3 regions of the Streptomyces sp. NPDC002889 genome follow, and region 2 is predicted to be linked to each of the others. Evidence: riboswitches for the same ligand, from Rfam matches in the RefSeq annotation. Region 2 holds a riboswitch; each other region holds the start of a gene.
What was found. A riboswitch is a leader RNA that binds a small molecule or an ion and turns the genes downstream of it on or off. The one in region 2 is predicted to bind thiamine pyrophosphate.

Region 1 (4,206 bases), on a different contig from region 2:
AGAAGAACAGGACGACGGACCAGGAGTGCACCGTCCGGCGCTGATGCAGCGACGCATGCAGGATGCAGAGAGACGCCACCATCCAGGGCCCGTAGACCAGAAGCGGCCACCAGCCGATCAGGCCCTGGGAGGTGCGTGACTCGGCAAAGTCGCGCAGCGGGTCCAGGGCGACCATGCCCCCGAAAACGCTGACCATGGAGACGATGACGACGGTCAGTGCGGCAATGGAGAAGCTGGCTGTCTGCACCAGAGTGAAACTGGGGCTCCGTGCGGGAGCCCGCCGACGATGGCCGGGAGACGCGGGCCGTACGTGCGGCAGTTCGGCGGTGGCTCCACTCAGCCCTACGAGCGCACTGTCCTTCAGTGATTCGGACGTGCGGCCATAACCGGAAGAGGCGCTGCAGAATTCATGGCCGTCAGGGGGCTGCAGCAGCAGCTGCTGCAGTTCCACCGCGGGATCCCACGACGCGTCAAGGGTCTCCAGTCCGAGAGGAGCCATCGGCTGGTGATCGCCCAGCGAGTCCCTGGGGGAGGTGGCATACGGGTCAACCCATGTGGCATAGCCGCTCACATTCGGATGTGCGGTTGCTGACACGAACGAGCCGTACTCGTCATACATGGAGGCTTCGCCCCGTCCATCCGTCGCCGTGCATGATCGACGACACGTGCGCCCTGTTCGACCGTCGGTGGAAATCGGCCTGAATCTGGCCCATCACCGTCAGAAAGTCACCCAGCACCGAGGAGGAGTACGTCAGCTCGATGCGCTGGTCCTTGTAGTGGAGCGTCGCGTTACCCCCCGGTGCGCGCTGGGAAGAGCCGGGGATAAAGGCCCACTGCGCTGCATCAGCGCCGGCCACACGCCAGGCAGTAAGGGCGGGCGAGTTCTGTGCTCTCGTCATAGTCCAACAACGACCGCATCCATAACCCTGGTGCGCGGCAACCGGGTGATGTCATTACGCCGAATAGGCGATTTCTCCAGGCATTCCATCGCTTTGTACGAAGAGAGCGTCGGTCGGCAACCTCTAGCGGCAGGGTGGACCTGAGCGGTGGGACGAGGCACGCTCCCGGATCCGCAGGGATCGGGAGCGTGCGCGCGCCGAAACGCTGGGCTGCCGGGGGTTACTCGGCGAGAGGAAGGTAGATCCGGTTCCCCTGTGCGGCGAACTCGGCCGACTTGGCCATCATCCCGGCGTGGATGTCGTCAGGGCTGGTCACCCCGTCGTCACCGCCGAACTGCTCTGCGATGCTTCGACTGATCTTCATCGAGCAGAACTTCGGACCGCACATGGAGCAGAAGTGCGCGGTCTTCGCCGGTTCGGCCGGCAGCGTCTCGTCGTGGAACTCCCGTGCCGTGTCCGGGTCGAGTGCCAGATTGAACTGGTCCTCCCACCGGAACTCGAACCGGGCGTCCGACAGCGCGTCGTCCCACTCCTGTGCCCCCGGGTGCCCCTTGGCCAGGTCCGCCGCATGTGCCGCGATCTTGTACGTGATGACGCCGGTCTTCACATCGTCCCGGTTGGGCAGGCCCAGGTGCTCCTTGGGCGTGACGTAGCAGAGCATCGCGGTGCCCCACCAGGCGATCATCGCCGCACCGATGCCTGAGGTGATGTGGTCGTAGGCGGGCGCCACATCGGTCGTCAGGGGCCCCAGGGTGTAGAAGGGCGCCTCCTCGCAGATCTCCTGCTGAAGGTCGATGTTCTCCTTGATCTTGTGCATCGGGACATGTCCCGGACCCTCGATCATCGTCTGCACGTTGTACCGCTTGGCGATCGAGTTGAGCTCCCCCAGCGTCCGCAGTTCCGCGAACTGCGCCTCGTCGTTGGCATCCGCGATAGAACCGGGGCGCAGACCGTCACCGAGGGAGTAGGTCACGTCGTACGAGGCGAGGATCTCGCAGAGCTCCTCGAAGTTCTCGTACAGGAACGACTCCTTGTGGTGCGCCAGACACCAGGCCGCCATGATTGAGCCGCCGCGGGAGACGATCCCTGTCTTGCGGCGCGCGGTCAGCGGGACGTACCGCAGCAGCACGCCCGCGTGGACCGTCATGTAGTCGACGCCCTGCTCCGCCTGCTCGATGACAGTGTCCTTGTAGATCTCCCAGGACAGCTCCTCGGCCTTGCCGTCGACCTTCTCGAGGGCCTGGTAGAGCGGCACCGTGCCGATCGGGACGGGGGAGTTGCGCAGCACCCACTCGCGCGTGGTGTGGATGTTGCGGCCGGTGGACAGGTCCATCACCGTGTCGGCGCCCCAACGCGTCGCCCAGGTCATCTTCTCGACCTCCTCCTCGATGGAGGAGGTGACCGCGGAGTTGCCGATGTTGGCGTTGACCTTCACCAGGAACCGCTTGCCGATGATCATCGGCTCGATCTCCGGATGGTTCACATTCGCCGGGAGGACGGCCCGGCCTGCCGCGATCTCCTCACGCACCACCTCGGGCGAGACGTTCTCGCGGATGGCGACGTACTCCATCTCCGGCGTGATCTCGCCCCGGCGCGCATACGCGAGCTGCGTCACCGCCTGCCCGTCGCGGCCCCTGCGCGGCTGACGCGGACGGCCCGGGAAGACCGCGTCGAGATTGCGCAGCCCTCCGCGCGGCGAAGTGTGCTTGATCCCGTCGTCCTCGGGGCGGACCGGGCGGCCCGCGTACTCCTCGGTGTCACCGCGGCCGATGATCCAGTTCTCCCGCACCGGCGACAGCCCACGGCGGACATCGGTCTCCACGGCGGGATCGGTGTACGGACCGGACGTGTCGTACAGCGTCACGTCCTTGCCATTGGTGAGGTGCACTGTGCGCACCGGCACCAGGAGATCGGGGCGCGAGCCCTCGACGTATCCCTTGTGCCAGCCGATGGACTTCCCGGCCTCGTCGATCTGCGTCAAGGCAGGCGTGCGTGCGTCCGATACGGTCATGAGACCTACTCCCTACGCCGGCATTACCCGGTAACAGGTTCGGCGGTCGGCGCAGCTTCGTCAGCGCCCTCTCAGCCCGGTGCTCCGAGCTCCCGCGTGTGCAAAGGTCCCACCACGCTAGCGTCACATCTGGCGTGCTGAACAGTGGGCCCCTCTCGTTCTTGCGATGATCGGCCCGTGACCTCATCGCCGCACACCCCCGAGCCGCAGGGCCACGCCCCTGGCCATACGCACAGTCACGGGCCCGCAGCGCCCGTCTCGCAGCATCTTCGCAAGGTCATCGCCGCGGTACTGATCCCGTTCGCCACAGCGGTGTTCGTCGGCCTCGTCGTGCTGTGGCCGGGCGGAGTGCCGGGTCATGAGCGCACCGGTGTGGGCTTCGACCGGCAGACCGAGCAGGGCAAGGTGGTCAAGGTCGAGCAGGTCGACTGCAAGGACGTGAACGTCGGCCAGGTTCCACCCACCGGCGACACCTCGACGCCCGAGGGACGCAAGGCTGTGGAGGCGCAGCAGGGCAGTTGCGGCAAGGCCACCGTCGAGGTCACCAGCGGCAAGGACAAGGGCCGTACCTTCACCGAGATCGTCCAGCCGGACGCGCCGCGGCAACTGCACGAGGGCCAGGGAGTGGTGGTGGCCTACGCACCCGATGCGCCGCCAGATCTCCAGTACTCGGTGACCGACGTCGACCGTGGGCTGCCGATGATGGTGCTGGCCGGGATCTTCGCCCTGGCAGTGGTGCTGGTGGGGCGGATGCGGGGCGTGATGGCACTGATCTCGCTCGTCATCTCGTTCGCCGTGCTGACCCTGTTCATCCTGCCCGCGATCCTCCAGGGGTCCAATCCGCTGATCGTCGCGGTCGTCGGGGCCAGCGCCATCATGCTGATCGCGCTCTACATGTGCCACGGGCTGACCGCACGCACCTCGGTCGCGGTGATCGGCACGCTCATCTCACTGCTGCTGATCGGGCTGCTCGGATCGCTGTTCATCGACTGGGCGTTCCTGAGCGGGAACACGGACGACTACACGGGCCTGATCCATGGCCTGTATCCGGACATCGACATGAGCGGTCTGCTGCTCGCCGGCATCATCATCGGCTCGCTCGGTGTGCTCGACGATGTGACGGTCACCCAGACGTCTGCGGTCTGGGAACTCCATCAGGCCGATCCGGCCATGGGCTCGCGCGCTCTCTACCGGGCGGGCATCCGCATCGGCCGCGACCACATCGCGTCCGTCGTCAACACGCTCGTACTCGCCTATGCGGGCGCGGCGTTGCCCTTGCTGCTGCTCTTCTCGATC
Region 2 (4,206 bases):
GTCGGCGCGGTCGTTCACCGCGAGGAGCTTGCCGTGCCGGCGGCAGGCGTCGGCGAACACCCGCAGGTGCTCCAGTTCCTCGCCCGCTTCCATGCCCTTGTCGCGCAGCTGCACGATGTCCACGCCGCTCGACAGCACCGCGTCCAGGAAGGCGGGAAGGTCGCCCTGGCGCTTGCGCGCGTCCGTGCACAGATACAGCCGGGCGTCGGACAGCAGTGCGCGTGCGGCGGACATGAGCAGTTCCCCCATGGATGTGCGGTGTGCGGACCGGAACGGCCGGTCCGCACACCGTTGTGTGCGGATCGGATCAGACGGCGAGCGCCTGGGCCCGGCGCTTCACCTCCGTGCCGCGATTCTCCCCGAGTGCCTGGGCGGGTGTGCCCGGCAGGGTCGGGTCCGGAGTGAAAAGCCACTCCAGCATCTCTTCGTCGGAGAAGCCGTCGTCCCTCAGCAGGGTCAGGGTCCCGGACAGACCCTTGACGACCTTCGTGCCGTCGATGAAGGCGGCCGGCACCTGCAGTGCCCGGTTCTCACCACGGCGCACGGCGATCAGCTGGCCCTCCTTGACCAACTGCCGCACGCGCGTCACCTCGACATCGAGCATTTCCGCGATGTCCGGCAGGTAGAGCCAGGCGGGGACGAGGGCATCGATCTTTGCGTCAATCTCGGTCACAGGGACAAGCCTGCCATCCGCGACGGACAGTCGGTACCCGGACGCTATCCGGCTGCCGCCTTCAGAGGTACGGACGGGTCGGCGGCCCGCTCCGGATCGAGGCGCGCGCCGGACTGGATGAGCTTGCGTCCCTGCGCGAGATCCCGGGCCCTGCCGACGGCGAGCAGCGCGACCAGCGCACCGTCGCGCAGCCACAGCACCGACCAGGTGTCCTGGACCGGGTCGCCGCGCCACAGCAGCGTGTCGGCCGCGGCGTGGTGGCCCGCGTACTGCACGAGGCGGCCGAACTGCTCGGACCAGAAGTACGGCACCGGGTCGTAGACCTCCGGCTCGCCGCCCAGTGCGTCGGCCATGACGTTGGCGGCGACCGTACGGGGGCCCTGGAGCGCGTTGTCCCAGTGGTGCACCAGCAGCCGCTCGCCGTAGCGGCCGGACGGGAAGGAGGCACAGTCCCCGACGGCGTACACATCGGGCACGGACGTGCGCAGAAACCGGTCGGCCTCGACCGCGCCGTCCGGGCCGAGTGCGATGCCCGAGTCCGCGAGCACGCCGGTGGCCGGGCGGGCGCCGATACCGACGACGACCGCGCCGGCCGGAATACGGTGCTTGTCGCTCAGCACGACCGAGCCCGGCTCGACCGCGGCCACGCGCGCGCCGGTGAGCAGTTCGACGCCGTACCCGGCGTACCACTCGGCCATCGGGGCGGCCACCTCCGCGGGCAACGCACCGGCCAGCGGCCGCTCGGCCGCTTCGAGGACGGTGACCTCGCAGCCTGCCTCATGGGCGGCGGTCGCGAACTCCGCGCCGATCCATCCGGCACCCACGACCACGATCCGGTGCTGCTCGGCGAGGACGGGACGCAGCCGGGCCGCGTCGTCGAGGGTGCGCAGCAGATGCACCCCGGGCACACCCTCGGTGCCGGGGAGAGTGATCGGCACCGCGCCCGTGGCCAGCACCAGGACGTCGTACGGAACCGGCCCGTCGGCCGTGTCCAGTTCGTGCGCCGCAGGGCGTACGCCGGTCACCTCCACGCCGAGGAGCAGCTCGACGTCGAGCGCCTCGAAGTCGATGTCGAAGGCCGAGCCCTCGGCCGTGCCGAGCAGGACCGCCTTGGAGAGCGGGGGCCTGTCGTAGGGCTGGTGGGGTTCGGCGCCGATGAGGGTGACCGGGCCGGTGAAGCCCGCCTCGCGCAGGGCCACCGCGGTCTGGACGCCTGCCATGCCCGCGCCGACGACCACCACGCGCCGTACGCCCTGGGCTGTCTGCTGCTGTTCGCTCACCCGGCAACCTTACGTACCTGACGATTCGTCAGGAAGGTTCTCGCGGCGGGACCTGCTCGACAGCACTCGTCCCGCTGCCCTCCTGCGACTCCCACTCCCACGACTCCTCGAGCCGGACCCGCCCGTCCGCCAGCTCGAGGACGGTCGAGACACAGTGCCCCGACGACGTTCCGCCATCGGTCTTCAGCTGCACATAACGGAAGTCCAGCCGGTCGCCCTCCCTGGTACCCACCAGGCGCCCGTGGACCACGTCACCGCCCTCGTACTCGGCCCAGATCCGGCCCTGTTCCTCGTGGTACGTGAACCGGGTCCGGGTGCCGACCTGGCCCGGGGACTGGCCCGCCACGGGTGCCAGCACGAGTCCGTCGAGCGACCTTGCCACAGCTGCGGCTCCCTTACTGCGCGTTGGGACGTGGCGTTAGGGTGGCCACCGTAAGGCACTCGCGGGAGTCCGGACGCACCGGGCTGAGAGGGAGGCTGGCCGGCCTCCGACCGTACGAACCTGATCCGGGTCATGCCGGCGAAGGGAGGGGCTGGACGCCCATGTCTCGTTCACCAGACGTCCTCGTCATCGGGGGCGGAATCATCGGCCTGGTCACGGCCTGGCGTGCGGCGCAGCGCGGGCTGCGCGTGACCGTCGCGGATCCCGATCCCGGCGGCGGAGCCGCACAGGTCGCGGCCGGCATGCTCGCCGCCGTCACCGAACTCCACTACGGAGAGCAGACCCTGCTCGCCCTCAATCTCGAATCCGCCCGCCGCTACCCCGCGTTCGTGGCCGAGCTCCAGGACGCCAGCGGCGAGCGGCTCGGCTACCGGGCCTGCGGCACACTCGCCGTCGCGCTCGACGCCGACGACCGCGCGCATCTGCGGGAACTGCACGCCCTGCAGCGCCGGTCGGGCCTGGAGTCGGAGTGGCTGACGGGCCGTGAATGCCGCCGTCTGGAGCCCATGCTCGCGCCCGGCGTACGCGGCGGCCTGCGGGTCGACGGCGACCACCAGGTCGACCCGCGGCGGCTGGCCGGCGCGCTGGTCGTGGCCTGCGAACGGGCCGGAGTGGAGCTGCGCCGCACCTGGGCGCAGCGGCTCGTCGTGGCGGGCGGAAGGGCCACGGGAGCGGTGCTCGCCGACGGCGGGGAGAGTGCCGCGGGCCAGGTGGTACTGGCCGGAGGCAGCCTGAGCGGCCGGCTCGACGGCGTACCCGACGAGGTGCTGCCACCGGTGCGGCCGGTGAAGGGCCAGGTGCTGCGGCTGACCGTGCCCCGCCCGTACGCACCGTTCCTGTCACGCACCGTGCGTGCCGTCGTGCGCGGCAGCCACGTCTACCTGGTGCCGCGCGAGAACGGCGAGCTGGTGGTCGGCGCGACCAGCGAGGAACTCGGCTGGGACATCACGGTCACCGCGGGCGGGGTGTACGAGCTGCTGCGCGACGCGCACGAACTGGTGCCGGGAATCACCGAGCTGCCGCTCACCGAGACACGTGCCGGGCTGCGCCCCGGTTCCCCCGACAACGCGCCGCTGCTGGGCCCCACCGCGCTGCCCGGGCTGCTGCTGGCCACCGGCCACCACCGCAACGGGGTGCTGCTCACGCCCGTGACCGGCGATGTGCTCTCCGCCGTCCTGGCGACCGGCGAACTGCCCGACGAGGCCCGCCCCTTCACCCCCCTCCGCTTCTCCGCCGTCCCCCAGGAGCAGGTCGCATGAACAGGTGCGTACTGAACATCCGCGTCAACGGCGAGACACGCGAGCTCGCCGCGGGCACCACCCTGGAGGCGCTGGTCACCACGCTGACGGCGGCCCCGTCCGGCATCGCCGCCGCCGTCAACGAGAGTGTCGTCCCGCGCAGCCGGTGGGCCGGCACCCGGCTCGGCGACGGCGACCGCGTCGAGGTCCTCACCGCCGTGCAGGGAGGCTGACCGCCATGGCCGACGACCGTCTCACCATCGGCGGCACCACCTTCACCTCACGCCTGATCATGGGCACGGGCGGTGCGCCCAGCCTCGACGTGCTCGAACGCTCCCTGGTCGCGAGCGGCACCGAGCTCACCACCGTCGCGATGCGCCGCCTGGACCCGGCCGTCCAGGGCTCGGTGCTGTCCGTCCTGACCAGGCTCGGCATCCAGGTACTGCCGAACACGGCGGGCTGTTTCACCGCCGGTGAGGCGGTGCTCACGGCGCGCCTCGCCAGGGAGGCCCTCGGCACCGACTGGATCAAGCTCGAGGTGGTCGCGGACGAGCGCACCCTGCTGCCCGATCC
Region 3 (4,206 bases), on a different contig from region 2:
AGCGCCTGCTCACGGGTCAGCCGCTTCGTGGGGTTGCCGGCCATGCCGCAGTCGCTCGTGTGCACCGCGTCCGGGCTGGGTTTGCCACCTCCTCGTAGCATCGAAAGCTTCCACTCCGGCTCTCGCGGCGGCAGGGTGCGTGCCGCACGCTCAGCGGCTGCCTCCTGACGCTCGAGCTCTGCGATGGATTCGTCAGTGCGGCGCAGCTGCCACGCGAGCCACTGGCGGACGCTGCGGAGGCGCTCCAGGCGAGGAACTTGTTCGGACACATGTTCGAGTCTAGATCCCGGAAGCCCTGGTTCGGCAGAGAGACCACACGCGGGGGAGAGGTTCGCCATGCGTGGTCCACGGCTCCAGCGGTGTCGTTCGCGCTTCTCCTTGGCTTGCTGGCCAGCTAGAACGCACTCCGGGCTGGGCCGCCTGTGGGCCGTCCGAGGGTGCCTGGCAGTGACCACCAACGACTGTCAATGCCCACTCCGGGCGTCAAGGCCCGCAGGTCATGAGATTCCGTCTGCGACACTGATAAGACCATGCCGAAGCCCGGAGAACTCACTTTCGTCGCCCCCCGCGGAGCCAAGAAGCCCCCGCGGCACCTTGCCGACCTCACACCAGCCGAGCGCAAGGACGCCGTGGCCGCGATCGGCGAGAAGCCGTTCCGCGCCAAGCAGCTCTCGCAGCACTACTTCGCGCGATACGCCCATGACCCGGCCCAGTGGACCGACATCCCCGCCGCCGCGCGCGAGAAGCTCGCCAGCGAGCTGCTTCCCGACCTCATGGCCGTCGTACGGCACATCTCGTGCGACGCCGACACCACCCGCAAGACGCTGTGGCGACTGCACGACGGGACCCTCGTCGAGTCCGTGCTGATGCGCTATCCCGACCGGGTCACGATGTGCATCTCCTCCCAGGCGGGCTGCGGGATGAACTGCCCGTTCTGCGCGACGGGACAGGCGGGCCTCGACCGCAATCTGTCGACCGCCGAGATCGTGCACCAGATCGTCGACGGTATGCGCGCTCTGCGCGACGGAGAGGTGCCCGGCGGTCCGGCCAGGCTGTCCAACATCGTCTTCATGGGCATGGGCGAGCCGCTGGCCAACTACAAGCGGGTCGTCGGCGCCGTCCGCCGTCTCACCGACCCCGAGCCGGACGGCCTCGGCCTCTCCCAGCGCGGGATCACCGTCTCCACCGTCGGTCTGGTCCCGGCCATGCTGCGCTTCGCCGACGAGGGCTTCAAGTGCCGCCTCGCCGTCTCGTTGCACGCCCCCGACGACGAGCTGCGTGACACCCTGGTTCCGGTCAACACCCGCTGGAAGGTCCGCGAGGTCCTCGACGCCGCGTGGGAGTACGCGGACAAGTCCGGCCGCCGGATCTCCATCGAGTACGCGCTGATCCGCGACATCAACGATCAGGCGTGGCGCGGCGATCTGCTCGGCCGTCTGCTCAAGGGCAAGCGGGTCCATGTGAACCTGATTCCGCTCAACCCGACCCCGGGGTCGAAGTGGACGGCGTCGCGCCCCGAGGACGAGAAGGCGTTCGTCGAGGCCATCGCGGCCCATGGCGTGCCGGTCACCGTCCGGGACACCCGTGGCCAGGAGATCGACGGGGCGTGCGGACAGCTGGCGGCGTCCGAGCGCTGATCCGGGCGTCGGGAGGGCCCGTCGGCCATGGCTGATAGTGTGCCCGTGCATTCGCACAAATGAACAATGAACATTCCGACAGGGGAGCGCACACAGCGCTGAGAGTGCGGCACGCGGCCGCAGACCCTCGGACCTGATCCGGGTCATACCGGCGTAGGGAGTCAGCACCATCATGAACAGCCAGCTTCGCCGTGCCGTCGGCACCGCACTCGTCGGTGCCCTTGGCGTCGCCGGCCTCGCCGCCTGCGGCGGGGAGGCCAAGGACTCGTCGGACGCCGGCGAGGGCAAGTCCAAGACCGTGACGCTGGTCAGCCATGACTCGTTCGCGGCCTCGGAGGCCGTACTGAAGGAGTTCACCCAGCAGACCGGTTACACGGTCAAGGTGCTCAAGAGCGGGGACGCGGGGGCGGCCCTCAACAAGGAGATCCTCACCAAGGGCTCCCCGCAGGGCGACGTCTTCTTCGGCGTGGACAACACCCTCCTGTCGCGCGCGCTCGACAACGACCTGTTCACGCCGTACGAGGCCAAGGGCCTGGACCAGGTCGCGGGCGAGGTGCAGCTCGACAAGGACAAGCACCGCGTCACCCCCGTCGACACCGGCGACATCTGCGTGAACTACGACAAGAAGTACTTCGCCGACAAGAAGCTCGCGCCGCCGCGGACGTTCGACGACCTCGCCAAGCCGGCCTACAAGAACCTGCTCGTCGTCGAGAACGCGGCCACCTCGTCGCCCGGCCTCGGCTTCCTGCTCGGCTCGGTCGCCACGTACGGAGAGGACGGCTGGCAGAGCTACTGGAAGAAGCTCGAGAGCAACGGGGTCAAGGTCGTCGACGGCTGGGAGCAGGCGTACAACGAGGAGTTCTCCGGATCCGCCGGCGGCAAGAAGGCCAAGGCGGAGCGCCCGCTCGTCGTCTCGTACGCCTCCAGCCCGCCGGTCGAGGTGCTCTACGCCGACCCGAAGCCTGCCGAGGCACCGACCGGGGTGGCGACCGGCACCTGCTTCCGCCAGATCGAGTTCGCCGGTCTGCTGAAGGGTGCGAAGAACGAGGCGGGCGGCAAGGCCCTGCTGGACTTCCTGGTCAGCAAGCGGTTCCAGGAGGACATGCCGCTCAACATGTTCGTGAACCCGGTGGTCAAGGACGCGAAGCTGCCCGCCCTGTTCACCGAGCACGGAGTGGTCGTCGACAAGCCGGCGACCGTCGCCCCCGACACGATCGCCAAGAACCGTGAGCAGTGGGTCCAGTCGTGGTCCTCGCTCGTCCTGAAGTAAGCGGAACCGTACGCGGGAACGCGGCGCGGCTGGCTCTGCTGGCCGGGCCCGTCGCGTTCTTCGCACTCTTCTTCGCCTACCCCGTCGCCGCGATCGTCGGACGCGGGCTGAAGGCCGACGGGGTATGGCAGTTCGGGCGGATCGGCGAGGTACTCGGCCGCCCCGAACTGCTGCGCGTGCTGTGGTTCACCACCTGGCAGGCGTTCGCCTCCACCGCGCTCACCCTGCTGATCGCACTGCCCGGCGCCTATGTCTTCGCCCGTCTCGACTTCCCCGGCAAGCGGGTGCTGCGGGCCGTGGTCACGGTTCCGTTCGTGTTGCCGACGGTCGTCGTCGGTACGGCGTTCCTGGCGCTGCTCGGACGCGGCGGGCTGCTCGACGAACTCTGGGGCGTACGCCTCGACACCACTGTCTGGGCGATCCTGCTCGCGCATGTCTTCTTCAACTATGCGGTCGTCGTACGGACCGTGGGCGGCCTCTGGTCCCAGCTCGACCCGCGCCAGGAGGAGGCCGCCCGGGTGCTCGGCGCCGGACGCTTCGCGGCCTGGCGCAGCGTGACGCTGCCGGCGCTGGGCCCTTCCGTGGCAGCCGCCGCTCTGATGGTCTTCCTGTTCACCTTCACCTCGTTCGGTGTGGTGCAGATCCTCGGCGGTCCCACCTTCGCCACCCTCGAGGTGGAGATCTACCGTCAGACGGCCCACCTGCTGGACCTGCGCACGGCGGCCGTGCTCACTCTGGTGCAGTTCGCCGCGGTCGGCATGATCCTCGCCGTGCACGCACGGACGGTACGGCGGCGGGAAAGCGCACTGCGCCTGGTGGACCCGGCGCAGACCGCGCGCCGGCCGCGCGGGGCGGGCCAGTGGGCACTGCTCGCCGCGGTCCTCGCCGGTATCGCCCTGCTGCTCATCGCGCCGCTGGCGGTGCTGGTCGAGCGCTCCTTCGACACCCCCGGCGGATACGGCCTTGCCTACTACCGCGCACTTGGCCGGATGGACGTGAGCGGCGGGGCTTTCCTGGTGCCGCCCATCGAAGCGGTGTGGAACTCCCTCCAGTACGCCCTGGCCGCCACTGCCATCGCGGTGGCCGTCGGCGGGCTCGCGGCGGCCGCGCTCACCCGAAGGGCCGGGCGGCTGGTGCGCGGCTTCGACGCGCTGCTGATGCTGCCGCTCGGGGTCTCCGCGGTCACCGTCGGCTTCGGCTTCCTGATCACCCTCGACGAGCCGCCACTGGATCTGCGGGCCTCCTGGATCCTGGTGCCGCTCGCCCAGGCACTGGTCGGCGTCCCGTTCGTCGTACGCA

Region 1: another riboswitch for thiamine pyrophosphate. It lies ahead of thiC (phosphomethylpyrimidine synthase ThiC); the one in region 2 lies ahead of thiO (glycine oxidase ThiO).
Region 3: another riboswitch for thiamine pyrophosphate. It lies ahead of ACFYWI_RS02365 (thiamine ABC transporter substrate binding subunit); the one in region 2 lies ahead of thiO (glycine oxidase ThiO).

The regions. Positions count from the first base shown of each region.
Region 1 covers NZ_JBIAPT010000008.1:50,357-54,562, forward strand. Annotated here, with positions in the region: gene ACFYWI_RS13650 (DUF2637 domain-containing protein) at 1-595, opposite strand, end outside; gene ACFYWI_RS13655 (hypothetical protein) at 612-857, opposite strand; gene thiC (phosphomethylpyrimidine synthase ThiC) at 1,120-2,910, opposite strand; TPP riboswitch at 2,903-3,016, opposite strand; gene ACFYWI_RS13665 (YibE/F family protein) at 3,088-4,206, shown strand, end outside.
Region 2 covers NZ_JBIAPT010000003.1:339,696-343,901, forward strand. Annotated here, with positions in the region: gene thiE (thiamine phosphate synthase) at 1-234, opposite strand, end outside; gene ACFYWI_RS06530 (Rv2175c family DNA-binding protein) at 308-673, opposite strand; gene ACFYWI_RS06535 (NAD(P)/FAD-dependent oxidoreductase) at 718-1,953, opposite strand; gene ACFYWI_RS06540 (hypothetical protein) at 1,982-2,335, opposite strand; TPP riboswitch at 2,387-2,499, shown strand; gene thiO (glycine oxidase ThiO) at 2,497-3,654, shown strand; gene thiS (sulfur carrier protein ThiS) at 3,651-3,866, shown strand; gene ACFYWI_RS06555 (thiazole synthase) at 3,872-4,206, shown strand, end outside.
Region 3 covers NZ_JBIAPT010000001.1:519,308-523,513, forward strand. Annotated here, with positions in the region: gene ACFYWI_RS02355 (DUF6233 domain-containing protein) at 1-338, opposite strand, end outside; gene rlmN (23S rRNA (adenine(2503)-C(2))-methyltransferase RlmN) at 531-1,637, shown strand; TPP riboswitch at 1,708-1,814, shown strand; gene ACFYWI_RS02365 (thiamine ABC transporter substrate binding subunit) at 1,810-2,907, shown strand; gene ACFYWI_RS02370 (ABC transporter permease) at 2,946-4,206, shown strand, end outside.